DNA from 3 places in the Roseibium sp. ROS1 genome. Region 3 is predicted to be linked to each of the others. Evidence: predicted binding sites of a transcription regulator. Region 3 holds the regulator's gene; each other region holds the start of a gene.

Region 1 (4,709 bases), on a different contig from region 3:
GGCGCCGCGAAACTTGAACGAGCCGCTGCGTTGCAGGTTTTCCGGTTTCACGACGACGGTTGCCCCGGTTACCTCATCCAGCAACGGATGCCTCAAGAGCGGTGTCACCAGCGCCTCGCTTCGGATCCTCTCCGCTGCGGCTTCAACATCCTCTATGGAAACGGTTTTACCAGCCAACTTCGAACCTGCTTCAGACACAGGCAGCGATTGCATATTCGTCATCGGAACTCGCTCTAAACGTCAAACAACTGCTCGGAGGCCTGCCTCAGAAGCGTACAAGGCAATGCCTCGGCCACTTTCAGGGCCGGGTCTCGATGCAAGTGTTTTCACAGGAAAGCGGGCAGTTCCAGCGGGAACTTGTCTTGGTGTCAATTTCGTTTGCCGCACTGCGCAACGTCATCGCACATCAGGGCAGCCGCCTTATTCGGCGGCTTTTCCCTGCGTCGAACGGGCGTTGTGTATGTCCTGGGCTTCAATGCAATTGTCCAGGAACTGACGTGCACTGGCCGCCCAGGTGTAGTTCATGGCAATCGTGCGGCAATGCTCGCGTGGGATATCCAGCGCGGCTTCAGCCGCTTCGCGCAGATCTTCCGACAAGACACCCGCCCCCGTATCGCTGATGACGTCGAGCGGGCCCATTACCGGGAAAGCGGCAACCGGCACGCCGCAGGCCAGGGCCTCAAGCATAACGTTGCCGAAGGTGTCGGTGAGTGAGGGAAACACGAAGACATCCGCGTCGGAATAATGCCTTGCGAGATCCTCACCCACCTTGGAACCGGTAAAATGCACCCCCGGGTACTCCCGGCGCAGACTGTCGAGCTGCGGGCCACCACCGACCACCACTTTAGATCCCGGCAGGTCGAGATCCAGAAACGCCTTGATGTTCTTTTCGATTGCGACCCGGCCGACATACATGAACACCGGGCGCGGCAGGTCGGCTGGCAAAACGGAACCCTCGTAAGGCTTGAACTGCTGCTCATCCACACCGCGCGACCAGCGCATCAGATTGGTAAAACCACGGTCACGCAGATCCTGCTCCAGCGACCGTGTTGCGACCATGCAGCCGCAGCCGGAATTGTGAAACCGGCGCAGCCAGCTGTAGGACCAAGTCAGCGGAACCGGCAGCCGGGCTGAAACATATTCGGGAAACCGGGTGTGGTAACTCGTGGTGAACGGACGCCCAGCCTTCTTGGCGACGCTTGCCGCCAGAAGCCCGAGCGGGCCTTCCGTTGCAATGTGCAGATGCTCGCAGCCGTAATCCTCGATCTTCCGACGCACAATGCCGCGATGGGTCAACGACAGGCGAATTTCCGGATAGGTCGGACACGGCAGCGTCGTGAATTCCTGAGGGGTCAGGAATTCCACCCGCACACCGATCTTCTCGAGTTCTTCGGCCGTGCGCTCAAGCGAGCGAACCACACCGTTTATCTGGGGATGCCAGGCATCCGTCACAATCAGAATGGAACTCATGCGGCGACCGGTGCTTCCTTGGCTTTCGCCGGCACGGCCTCCTCCTGGGTACGGTCCACCCATCGGATCACCTCAAATGTTCCATCGTGGTGCTCGGCAACCGCAGTGCAGCTTTCCACCCAGTCACCCGTGTTGATGTAGTGAATGCCGTTCATATCACGGTCCGCGGCGTGGTGAATATGACCACAAATGACGCCATCGACGCCCTGCCGGCGCGCCTCGTCGGACAGGGCTTCTTCGAAACGTCCGATAAAGCTGACCGCGTTCTTGACCTTCAACTTGGCCCAGGCGGACAATGACCAGTAGGTCAGGCCGAGACGGCGGCGGACCACATTGAGCCAGGTGTTGACGCCGAGCGCGGTCACATAGGCCTTGTCGCCAAAGAAGGCCAGCCACTTGGCATGGCGGATCACCACGTCGAACTGGTCACCATGAATGACCAGGTAGCGTTTGCCGTTGGCAGCTTCGTGAATGATGCTGTCGGTCACTTCGACGCCGCCGAAATGCGTACCGAGGAAGCTGCGCAGAAACTCGTCGTGATTTCCCGGAATATAGATGACCCGGGCTCCCTTACGCCCCTTGCGCAGGATCTTCTGCACCACGTCGTTGTGAAGCTGTGGCCAGTACCAGGACCGCCGTAGACGCCAGCCATCGGCAATGTCGCCGACCAGGTAGATGGTCTCGGCTTCATTGTCCTTCAGAAAGTCCAGCAGCATCTCCGCCTGACAACCGCGCGTGCCAAGATGGACGTCGGAAATAAACAAGGCCCGGTAATGCCGCGATGCCTCAGCGGTAGACATAGCACTTCTCCAAATTCCCTTTGGAGCGCTATAGACGCGATTCAAGTATCACTATTATGACAAACGGCGTGACTTCCCCGGGGCTGTTTTTTTTCCAGCTTAATGATTAACACCGGCACGGATCGGGTATTGGCCTCCCTCACTTCATTCCGTTGCTTCACGAACATCTTGCCGGATGCTGACCGGCTCCATATGTCCCTGACGGCATTTGACAGCATCGGGTTTTGCCAGCCACAAAGCATGTCCAACCTGCATCAAGGAGAACGTTCATGGACCTCGGCCTCAAGGGCAAAAAGGCAATCATCTGTGCGTCAAGCCGCGGCCTCGGCAAGGGCTGCGCCGAAGCGCTGGCGGAAGCAGGCTGCGACATCGTCCTGAACGGACGTAACGAAACGGTTCTGGAAGAAACCCGCACCCTGCTGCAGAACCGCTTCGGCGTGAGCGTTGCCGCCATCGCAGCGGATGTTTCCACACGGGAGGGACAAGAAGCGCTTCTGGCGGCCTGCCCGGACCCGGACATCCTGGTCAACAACAACGGTGGCCCACCCCGGCGCGACTATTCCGAGCTGGACCGTGCGGCGCTGATGGAAGGTGTGGTGCAGAATTTCGTCACCCCCATCGAGCTGATCCAGGCGGTTGTTCCCGGCATGAAGGAGCGCGGTTTCGGCCGCATCGTCAACATCACTTCGCTTTCGGTAAAGATGCCGATCGAAGGTCTCGATCTGTCCAGCGGTGCTCGGGCGGGGCTCACGGCATTCCTGGCCGGCGTCTGCCGCCAGCTTGCCCCCCACGGCGTGACGGTCAACAACTTGCTGCCCGGCAAGATGGACACCGACCGTCTGAAAGGCGGCTTCGAGCGCGCCGCGCAGCAGTCAGGTAAAAGCATCGACGATGTCCGGGCGGCACAGGCAGCGGAAATCCCGGCAAGACGTTTCGGTTCAGCCGAGGAGTTCGGCCAGACCTGCGCTTTCCTGTGCTCCCGCCACGCCGGTTACATCACCGGCCAGAACATCCTGATGGATGGCGGGCTCTATCCAGCGGCGTTCTAAGCGTCCAAAGTCATGAAGAAAAGCCGGAGCATATGCCCCGGCCTTTCCTGAATGGCTGATCTTTCTGATCAGAACTTGTAGCGCAGCGCGGCAGAAATGATGTTGACGCTGCTGTCGACATCCCCCGAATAGGTACCGAATGCCGCGTTGTAGTCCTGGTGATTGGAATCGATGTTGATATCGGTCGATTCCGGAATGATGTGCGTGTAGCCGACATCGAACGCCAGGTGCTCGTTGAAGGTGTAGCTGGCACCAGCCGACAGCCACCAGCGGTTATTGTCCGGCAGACGCGTGGAGCGGATCTTTTCATCAATCGGCGAGATTTCGTAACCGACACCACCGCGGAAGGTAAGCTTCTCGTTGAAGTCGTATTCACCGCCCAGGGAGAAGAACCAGCCGTCGTCATAGTTGAAGTGCAGGACGGTGGCCTCTGCGCCGGTTGCATCGTTGATCGCACGTGGCGACTTGAGCCGGCTCCAGTTGGTCCATTCCACCGTTCCAAGAACGCGGATCTTGTCGGTCACCTTCTGTTTTGCGGAAAGGTTGATCATGTCCGGCGTAACGACACCCAGGCCGATCGCCGTTGTGACACCACCGGCGAACAGGTCGCCGTCGAGATCGTGACCGACACCGGAGCGATATCCAAGTCCGATTTCAGTCCCCTCGAACGGTCGCACCGTCAGACCAGCCGTCACACCGAAACCGATGTCATCACCAGTGATCTGGTTCGAACGAGGGAAGCCCGCTCCGGAAGTGGCGTCGGCGGATTTCAGCGACACGTCCAGGTATTGCGCCTGAACACCGATCGCGATCGCGAACATGTCGTTGATCTGAAGCGCAACCGTCGGGTTGACGTTCAACGAGAACACGGAAGACGAACGGGAATAGAACTGGGCCGCCCAGTTCTGCTCCGGTTTTGTCGACAGGCCGAAGGGTGCGTTGATACCGACACCGAAGATCAGCTTTTCATTCAGCCGGTAGGCTGCGTACGAAGCGGGAATGAACGCGTCGGAAGCAATGTCGCCACTGCCGATCGAAGACGTACCGAGGAACCCGCCGGACAGCGTGCCGTTGATATCCGAACTTGGAAAAAGCCCCGTATTATGCGCTTCGATGGTGAGACCCTGCTGAGCGCCGATAAGCGACGCCGGGTTCCAGTACATCGAAGAGATCGAACCGCCGGACGTACCATACCCGGCAAAAGACATACCCTGAAAGTACGAGCTCTGCTCTCTAAGTGCGAAACCACCAGCGAACGCAGAACTTGCAACCATTGATAGAGCTACAGCTGTAGAAGCAAGTAGAACTGATTTCTTGTTTACCCACGGCATTGAGTTTCCTCCCATCCCCTAGCCACCGGATGTGTGATGACAACCTGAGACAGGGTTTT
Region 2 (4,709 bases), on a different contig from region 3:
TCGGCAACGGCGCTGCGACACCGGTCAGGGTCTCAAATTTTTCCATTCTTCTTCTCTCCTGAAAGGCCTGAAAACGGATGCCGCTTACGCAGCAAGGCTGGTTGTCTGATCGACACCGAGCATCAGATTGAGGTTCTGGACCGCAGCGCCGGACGCGCCCTTGCCCAGGTTGTCGTAGACGGCAACGATCGCAGCCTGCGCCCTGGCGTCATTTGCAAAGACGTGCAGATGCAGCTTGTTGGTGTCGTTGAGCGCCTGCGGGTTGAGGCTGTCGGATTTCTCGAGCGCTTCCAGCGGCGCGACCTCGACAAAACCACCGGGTGCAGAAGCGAAATGATCGGCGATCGCCGCATGCAGCTGCTCGCCCGTCGGCACCTTGGCAAGGCCTGCCAGATTCAACGGAACCACCGTCAGCATGCCCTTGTAGAAATCGCCAACGGTCGGAGTGAACAGTGGAGCTGCGTCGAGCAGGCCGTATTCCGTCATTTCGGGAAGGTGCTTGTGATTGAACCCGAGCGCATAGGGCGCAAACGAATTTGCGCTGGTTCCGGCAGCTTCGTAATCGGCAATCATGCCCTTGCCACCACCGGAATACCCGGAGATGCCGAAATAGGTCAGGTTGAAGTCCGCCGGCAGCAGCTCTGCGGTGATCAGCGGACGAACCGCAGCGATCAGGCCCTGCGGCCAGCAGCCCGGATTGGCGACGCGCATGGCCGCGGCGATGATGTCGGCCTGGTCGAGGTCCATTTCGGCAAAGCCGTAGGCCCAGCCCTCGGCAACCCGGTGGGCGCTGGAGGCGTCAATTACACGAGTGGTGTCGTTCTCGATCAGGGCAACGCTTTCCTTGGCCGCCGCATCCGGCAGGCAAAGAATGGCAATATCGGCCTTGTTGAGGTAGTCGGCCCGGGCTGCCGGATCCTTCCGGCTTTCGTCCGGAATGGAGATCAGCTCAAGGTCGCGGCGCATGGCAAGGCGCTCGCGGATCTGCAGACCCGTCGTACCGGCTTCACCATCAATAAACACGCGCGCAACCATCGCCCGTTCCTCTCCCTCTCATGATCGCCGCCAGTTTCGAACCCCAGGGCCCGAAAGCCGTCAGGCAGATCGGTGCAAAATCGCAAGCGTCATACACCCAATCGCGCGGCTTGTCACCGCCGCGCGACGCTCCGTTATCTCAACGGGCCCTTGAGTGATACTCATCATTCGGGCGCATGTCGGACGCCGCAGCCACCCTGTTGGACATGTTGAAGAAGCCCGTTACCGAGGCGATGTCCCAGATGTCGCGATCCGTAAACCCGACATCGCGCAGGGCTTGCCGGTCGCTTTCCACGATTTCCGCCGGCTTCTCCGTCAACTTGACGGCGAAGTCGAGCATCGCCCGCTGCTTTGGTGAAAGGTCCGCAACGCGGTAGTTCATCACCATCAGTTCCCCCAGCACGGGGTCCCCGGAAAGCTCGCGCACCGCAGCACCATGAGCCGTCAGGCAATAAAAACAGCGGTTGACCGCTGATACCGCAACGGCAATCATCTCTCTCTCGAGCTTGGAGAGTGTACACTCGCCCAGCATGAGGTCGTTGTACATGTCGGTGAAGGCGCGCAGCTTCGTTTCGTCGAACGCATATGCCTTGAGGACGTTGGGAACGAGACCCAGCTTCTCCTGGCACAAGTCGAAATAAGCCTGTGTCTTTTCACTCAATGTTACATTTGAATCGATTTGCAAGGCCGTGACTTTACTTGACAATTTGCTCCTCCCGTCATGAAACCGTTTATGTCGCTGAAATATGAACTTAAGTCTTAGAACGAGCGAGCGACAGAGCCAAACCATACGATCGCCTAAGGGGATGGAAAATGCCGGACAAACACGACGTCGAGAAACTCAAACTCATCGACGCGGTCCAAGCAACCTTGAATCAGGAAGATCCGGCTCTCGCCGAGTTTTCCCGCGCCTTTTATGACCGGGGCGCAGCGGAAGACCTGGTGGCCTACACCGCGGAAGAGCTGACCGGCTTTGCCCGGGACGCCTGGCAGGATTTCCAGAACCACGAACTCGGCACGCATCGTGTCAGCATCGCCGATCCGGCGTTCAAGGCCCAGGGCAGCAAGGTCAAGGGCGTCTCGATTATCGAGATCGTCAACGACAACATGCCCTTCCTGGTCGATTCCGTCATGGACGAGCTGCAGGAAAGCAAGATCGAAGTGCATCTGGTTCTGCACCCGATCTTCATCGTGGAACGGGATGACAACGGCAAACTGACAAGCGCCACGGCCCGCAAGAAACCACCGAAGCGGACCGACCGGCAGGAAAGCCTCATCCATATCCACGTGACACGGATTGATTCGCCCGAAGCCCGCGCGGCCCTCAAGGCGCGGCTCGACAAGGTTCTGTCCGATGTCCGCGCCGTCGTGTCGGACTTCAAGCCGATGCAGGAACGCCTGGCGGAGGCCATCGACACCTACAAGACCACGCAAATTCCCGGCAGCAGCGACGAGTTGTGGGAGGCAATCCACTTCCTGGAGTGGATGGAGAACGACAACTTCATTTTCCTCGGCATGCGCGAATACATGTTCGAAGGCGGCGTCGAGGAGGGCGAGCTTTCCCCCCATGAGGGCACGGGCCTCGGCCTCTTGTCCGACCCGGATGTGCGCGTTCTCCGCCGCGGCACGGAGTTCGTGCAGATCACGCCGGAAATTCGCGAGTTTCTGAAGAAACCCGAACCGCTGATCATCGCCAAGGCCAACGTGAAGAGCACCGTGCACCGGCGCGTGCACATGGATTACGTCGGCGCCAAGCTTTATGACGACGAAGGCAACATGAACGGCGAGCTGCGCATTGTCGGCCTGTTCGCCTCGACCGCCTATACCGAACCGACCAGCACCATCCCGTTCCTGCGCCGCAAGGTTGCCAGCGTTCTGGCCCGCGCCGGCTACGGGTCGGAAAGCCATTCCGGCCGTGCCCTCCGCAACGTTCTGGAAGCTTTCCCGCGTGACGAGCTGTTCCAGATCGAACGGGAGCGCCTGTTCGACTTTTCCATCGCCATCCTGCAGCTGGACGAGCGCCCGCGCATTCGCGTGCTGTCCCGCCCGGACAAGTTCGACCGCTATGTCTCTATTCTGGTCTTCGTCCCGCGTGACCGCTATTCCACCGAAGTTCGCCTGAACGTCGGCACCTATCTGGCCTCCGTCTATGAAGGTCGCGTGTCGGCCTGGTACGTTACCTATCCAGAAGGTCCGCTTGCGCGGGTTCACTACATCATCGGCCGCGATCGCGGGGAAACGCCGACGCCCCAGCAGGAAGAGCTGGAAGCCGCCGTTGCCGACATGGTGCGCACCTGGTCCGACAGCGTGCGCGACGCGCTCAAGGACGAATTCGCGCCTTCACAGGCCCGCAAGCTGGCCGACCGCTACGCGCTTTCGTTTCATGGTGGCTACAAGGAAGTCTACAACGCCCAGTCCGCGGTGTTCGACATCGTCAAGCTGGAAACCCTGTCCGACAAGAACGACACCACCATCACGTTCCACCGCCAGGCCGGCACCAGGGACAGCCGCCTGTCGCTGAAGGTCTATCACCGCGGTTCGCCGATCCCGCTGTCCGCGCGCGTGCCGCTCCTGGAAAACATGGGCTTCCGGGTGATCAACGAGCGGACCTACCGTGTCACGCCGGCCGATGCCCCCTTGTCCTACCTGCACGAAATGACGCTGGAATCGCGCAGCGGCGAAGACATCGTCTTTTCCGATCAGCTGCAATCCCGGCTGGAAAGCATGTTCATGGCAGTCTGGACCGGGCTGGCGGAAGACGACGGCTATAACCGCCTGGTGCTGACGGCGGAGCTTGCCTGGCGCGACGTGGCGGTGATCCGCGCGCTGTCGAGATACCTGCGCCAGGCCGGTATCCGCTTTTCCGAAGACTACATGTGGTCCACGCTCAACAACTACCCGAAGATCGCGGCCAAACTGGTGGAACTGTTCCACCTGCGCTTCAACCCGGATGTCACCGAAAAGGACCGGGACCTTGGCACGGAACGGCTGGAAAGCGAACTGACCGCCGATCTGGAGGACGTCGCCAGCCTTGACGACGACCGCATCCTGCGCCGGTTCCAGAACACGATTGAATCGATCCTGCGCACGAACTTCTACCAGCTCGACAAGAAGGGGCAGCCCAAGCCGACCTTTGCCTTCAAGATCGACAGCCGCCAGATCGACGACCTGCCCCAACCGCGTCCGTTCCGGGAAATCTTCGTCTACAGCCCCCGCGTGGAAGGCGTGCACCTGCGTTTCGGCATGGTTGCCCGTGGCGGCCTGCGCTGGTCCGATCGACCGCAGGACTTCCGCACCGAAGTGCTCGGTCTGGTGAAGGCTCAGCAGGTGAAGAACGCAGTGATCGTCCCGGTCGGTGCCAAGGGTGGTTTCGTGCCCAAGAACCTGCCGCCGATGAGCGATCGCGATGCCTGGTTCAAGGAAGGTACCGAAAGCTACAAGATCTTCATCAACGCCCTTCTGGACGTGACCGACAACCTCGGCGAGGACAACATCCTGCCGCCGGAGCGCGTGCAGCGCTATGACGGTGACGACCCCTACCTGGTGGTTGCAGCCGACAAGGGCACGGCCACTTTCTCCGATACGGCCAACGGCATTTCGGAAGGAAGGCACTTCTGGCTGGGCGACGCTTTCGCCTCCGGCGGGTCCGCCGGCTACGATCACAAGAAGATGGG
Region 3 (4,709 bases):
GCATCAAGGTCTCGCCGCCAAGCTCGCGCATGCCGACATCGAAGGAAATGCGCGTACGGGTCGATGGTTGTTCGAAGATCATGGCCAGCACTTTGCCGGCCAGAGGGCCCTGGCCGCGATGCACACCGTTGCGGCTCGACTTGATCTTCCGGCTGGTGTCCAGGATGGCGCGCAGTTCGTCGCCTTCGAAGTCCGTCAGATCCAGAAAGTTCCGGTAGGTTCCGTTTGCGGTCATCAGGCCGCTCCTTCCGCCAATTTCGCTTCCATGGCGACAGCAGCCTGTTCCAGGCGCTCGACAGCAATGGAAATTTCCTCTTCGCTCATGGTCAGCGGCGGCATGATGCGCACCACGTTATCGCCGGCAGGAACTGCCAGCAGACCGGCTTCACGGGCTGCAAGCACATAATCTGCCACCGGCACCACGCATTTCAGACCGAGCATCAGGCCGTTGCCGCGCACTTCGGCCAGAACGTCCGGATGGCCGTCCACCAGTCCGGCCAGCTTCTGCTTGAAGCTGAGCCCCTTCTGACGGACACCTTCCAGGAACCCGTCTTCCAGAACGACATCCAGAACGGCATTGCCGACTGCCATGGCCAGCGGATTGCCGCCAAAGGTGGTGCCGTGGGTCCCGGGGGACAGCGCCGCTGCCGTTTCTGCCGTTGCAAGACATGCGCCCATCGGGAACCCGCCGCCGATACCCTTGGCGATTGCCATCAGGTCCGGTTCCACGCCCGTCCACTGGTGAGCGAACAGCTTGCCGGTCCGTCCGACACCGGTCTGGATCTCGTCGAAGATCAGCAGAATGCCGTTGTCATCACAGATCTTGCGCAGCGCACGCAGGAAATCGGTCGGAATTTCGCGGATACCGCCCTCGCCCTGCACGGGCTCGATCGCGATTGCGGCCGTTTGCGGACCGATGGCATCTTTCAGCGCATCCAGGTCTCCTGCCGGCACCTGATCGAAACCGGGAGCCTTCGGGCCGAAGCCCTCAAGATATTTCGCCTGGCCGCCAGCCGCGATGGTCGCGATGGTCCGGCCATGGAAAGCGCCTTCGAAGGTCACGATGTGGAACCGCTCGGGGTTGCCGTTGTCATAATGATAACGGCGCGCGCATTTGATGGCAGCTTCCATCGCTTCCGCGCCGGAATTCACGAACAGCACCTTGTCGGCAAAGGTTTCCGCGCACAGGCGCTGCGCCAGCCGTTCGCCATCCGGGATCTGGTGCAGGTTGGAGGTATGCCACAGCTTGGCTGCCTGATCCTGCAACGCCTTGACCAAATGCGGATGGGCATGACCGAGTGCGTTGACCGCGATGCCGGAACCGCAATCGAGGAATCGTCGGCCATCGGTGGTAACCAGCCAGACGCCTTCCCCATGATCGAAAGACAGGTTCGATCTTGCGTAATTTCCGAATAGTGCAGTCGCGGACATAACCTCGTTTGTCTCCTTTAAACGCCCCTGCTGTCCCTGCGTCGCCCCGACGCCGGGCCGTCACCTTGAAAAGATGCCGAAGGGCCAAAACGCAACGTGCCGCCCCGATGAGGCGGCACGCAGCGGCTTTCTTATACACTGCCGGTACCATGCACTGTCAATGGAAATGGCGCACAAGACATTTCATGTGCCGCAGAGGGCGGATTTCATAAAATTCTCAATGACCTCGCCATAATTGGGGAAAAGTCGTTTCATCCCCAACTGGTTTGGGTCGAGTGGTTGCCTGACAAATTAACGTTATTGTAACCTCTCAGCAATCAGACACGAGATCTCGTGAGGCAAATCACCAAGAGGCACTAGATCTGCCAGCATTAAGCGTGCTTGCGCATGCTTAACACGGGGTTAATGGCCGCAGGACGGTCAAACTAAAGGGTGCGGCAATGAGTTGGACAAACGAACGAGTTGAGCTTCTCAAAAAGCTTTGGGGCGACGGCTTGAGCGCAAGCCAGATCGCAGGCGAACTGGGTGGTGTTACCCGTAACGCCGTGATCGGCAAGGTGCACCGCCTTGGCCTGTCCGGCCGCGCCAAGTCCACCTCTTCAAGCGCCAAGCCGCGCCGGCCGCGCACCGCAGCTCCTGCAACGGGTGCAGCGCCGAAGAAACCGACGACGTCACATCCGCAGTCGATCGGCGCGACGGCCCTTAAAGCAGACATCTCGCCTGCACCAGTGGTGGCCGCCAAGCCGCGCGTAGAGCCGATTGCAGAGCTCGTTCCGATCTCGCAGCGCGCAACCATCCTGACGCTGACCGAGCGGACCTGCAAATGGCCGATTGGCGACCCGGCGACCGACGACTTCTACTTCTGCGGCCGCCAGTCCGATGCCGGCGTCCCCTACTGCGCTCATCACTGCAAGATCGCGTATCAGCCGGTCGCCGACCGCCGCCGCGATCGCAAGACGATGGCTCAGGCAGGCTGATAGCCTCGCACCTAACCAATTCATGAGAAAGCCCGCCATCTGGCGGGCTTTTTTTTGTTTGGGCCTTCCATTGACCAGATGCCCGACCCCGACCAGTGACCTCCCACGGCTTGTTCTTGGCACCGATCCATGTCGTTTCCGTTCCATCAAATCAAACCTTGTTTGACCGCTCCGCCACGACAGGGACCGCAGGATCAGCCCCGACACCGACACATCTGATGGGGTGGTCGCAGAAGAGAACCTTGTTCCGCGAAAGGCACATAACCGCTGAGAAACAAAAAGCCCGCTTGAAAGCGGGCTCCTTAATTCCATTCTGCAAGTTGCGCTCAGGCAGTGGCAGAGGTGAACTGGTCATTGAAGGCGTATCCGGCACCACGGACGGTACGGATAGGATCCTTCGCCTTGCCCTTGTTCAGAGCCTTGCGCAAGCGACCGACGTGAACATCGACAGTGCGTTCGTCCACGTAGACATCGTGACCCCAGACCCCATCCAGCAGTTGTTCGCGGGAGAAGACACGGCCAGGCGATGTCATCAGGAATTCCAGCAGGCGGAATTCCGTCGGCCCCAGGTGTATTTCCTTGGTGTTGCGGCGAACGCGGTGCGTTTCGCGATCCAGTTCGATATCGCCGGATCGCAACATGCTGGACACCACTTCCGGACTTGCCCGGCGCAGGATGGCGCGCACGCGGGCCATCAATTCCGGTACCGAGAAGGGCTTGACCACGTAGTCGTCGGCACCGGTCGACAGGCCGCGGATGCGCTCTGCTTCCTCACCGCGTGCCGTCAGCATGATGACCGGCAGGCGCTCGGTGTCTTCGCGCGCCCGCAGGCGGCGGCACAGTTCAATTCCGGACAGGCCCGGCAGCATCCAGTCGAGCAGCAACAGATCCGGCAGGCTTTCCCGCAGGCGGATTTCCGCCTCGTCACCCCGGACACAGGACTCGACCGAGTACCCTTCCGCTTCCAAATTGTATCTCAATAGAAGGCTGAGCGGTTCTTCGTCTTCAACGATGAGCACCTTCGGCATACATCTCGCTCCAATTACCGCAACCGGCGCCGAAGCGCCGGCCGTTAAGATCTTCTGCAAATCCGACGATTACCGGCGGGTCAGACCGCGCCTGTTTCGTCGACCTTTGCCCGGTCTTCCGGCAAACGCTCGCCAGTGACCATGTAGTAGACGTTCTCGGCGATGTTCGTCGCGTGATCGCCGATGCGCTCGATGTTCTTTGCGCAGAACAAGAGATGGACGCACTGGGTAATGACCCGCGGGTCTTCCATCATGTAGGTCAGGAGCTCGCGGAAGATCGATGTGTAGATCGCGTCGACTTCGGCGTCAGCTTCCTGAACCCGGCGGGCGGCTTCCGCATCCTTGCGGGCGTAGGCATCCAGCACCTGCTTGAGCTGCGAAAGAGCGAGTTCCGTCATGTGCTCCACACCGATCGCGAGCTTCTTGGACTGCAAGTCGCTGTCGATGGCGATGACGCGCTTGGCAACGTTCTTGGCAAGATCGCCAACACGCTCCAAGTCATTGGCAATGCGCGTTGCGGCAGTGATTTCACGCAGGTCCTGCCCCATCGGCTGGCGGCGGACGATCAGCTCGATCAGCTTCACTTCAAGTTCGTTGTAAAGGCTGTCCAGACGGACATCGCCCTTGATCGTCGCCTTGGCAAGCTCCAGATCCTGCGACACCAGCGCGGACACCGCATCGGCGAAAGCCTTTTCGGCAATACCACCCATTTCGGCAACCTTGCCGGCCATGGCCGTCAGTTCGTCATCGTAAGCCGAGACTGTATGTTCAGACATCCTGTGTCCCCTTCAGAAACCTAAAAAATGCTTAGCCGAAGCGGCCCGTAATATAGTCCTGCGTACGCTTGTCCTTCGGATTGGTAAAGATGTCCTCCGTCAGACCTTCTTCAACCAAAATACCCAGGTGGAAGAACGCGGTACGCTGAGACACACGGGCAGCCTGCTGCATCGAGTGGGTCACGATCACGATGGTGAAGTTTTCCCGCAGTTCGTCGATCAGCTCTTCCACCTTCGCGGTCGCGATGGGGTCGAGCGCCGAGCACGGTTCGTCCATCAGGATCACTTCCGGGCTGACGGCAATCGCACGGGCAATGCACAGACGCTGCTGCTGACCGCCCGACATGCCGGTGCCCGGCTCGTCCAGACGGTTCTTGACTTCTTCCCAAAGCCCGGCCTTCTGCAGGCTGGAGGCAACGATTTCATCAAGCTCGGACTTGTTGCGGGCCAGACCATGGATCCGCGGACCGTACGCAATGTTGTCGTAGATCGACTTG

The links. The regulator PhoB, encoded in region 3, activates phosphate uptake and scavenging genes when phosphate is short. The targets are predictions, from matches to a motif close to TGTCATNNANCTGTCAT.
Region 1: the regulator PhoB is predicted to act here: its motif matches at 2,316-2,332, upstream of ACYQ6M_RS05635 (UDP-2,3-diacylglucosamine diphosphatase).
Region 2: the regulator PhoB is predicted to act here: its motif matches at 1,753-1,769, upstream of ACYQ6M_RS24055 (NAD-glutamate dehydrogenase).

What each region holds. Positions count from the first base shown of each region.
Region 1 is NZ_BAAGIG010000001.1:1,244,917-1,249,625, reverse strand. Features, by position in the region: gene ACYQ6M_RS05645 (threonine ammonia-lyase) at 1-222, opposite strand, end outside; gene ACYQ6M_RS05640 (glycosyltransferase family 4 protein) at 421-1,470, opposite strand; gene ACYQ6M_RS05635 (UDP-2,3-diacylglucosamine diphosphatase) at 1,467-2,270, opposite strand; gene ACYQ6M_RS05630 (SDR family oxidoreductase) at 2,540-3,319, shown strand; gene ACYQ6M_RS05625 (OmpP1/FadL family transporter) at 3,388-4,593, opposite strand.
Region 2 is NZ_BAAGIG010000004.1:280,027-284,735, reverse strand. Features, by position in the region: gene leuD (3-isopropylmalate dehydratase small subunit) at 1-46, opposite strand, end outside; gene argC (N-acetyl-gamma-glutamyl-phosphate reductase) at 85-1,035, opposite strand; gene ACYQ6M_RS24060 (peroxidase-related enzyme) at 1,175-1,741, opposite strand; gene ACYQ6M_RS24055 (NAD-glutamate dehydrogenase) at 1,849-4,709, shown strand, end outside.
Region 3 is NZ_BAAGIG010000003.1:492,835-497,543, forward strand. Features, by position in the region: gene argF (ornithine carbamoyltransferase) at 1-235, opposite strand, end outside; gene ACYQ6M_RS18405 (acetylornithine transaminase) at 235-1,431, opposite strand; gene ACYQ6M_RS18410 (GcrA family cell cycle regulator) at 1,872-2,408, shown strand; gene phoB (phosphate regulon transcriptional regulator PhoB) at 2,735-3,436, opposite strand; gene phoU (phosphate signaling complex protein PhoU) at 3,517-4,212, opposite strand; gene pstB (phosphate ABC transporter ATP-binding protein PstB) at 4,244-4,709, opposite strand, start outside.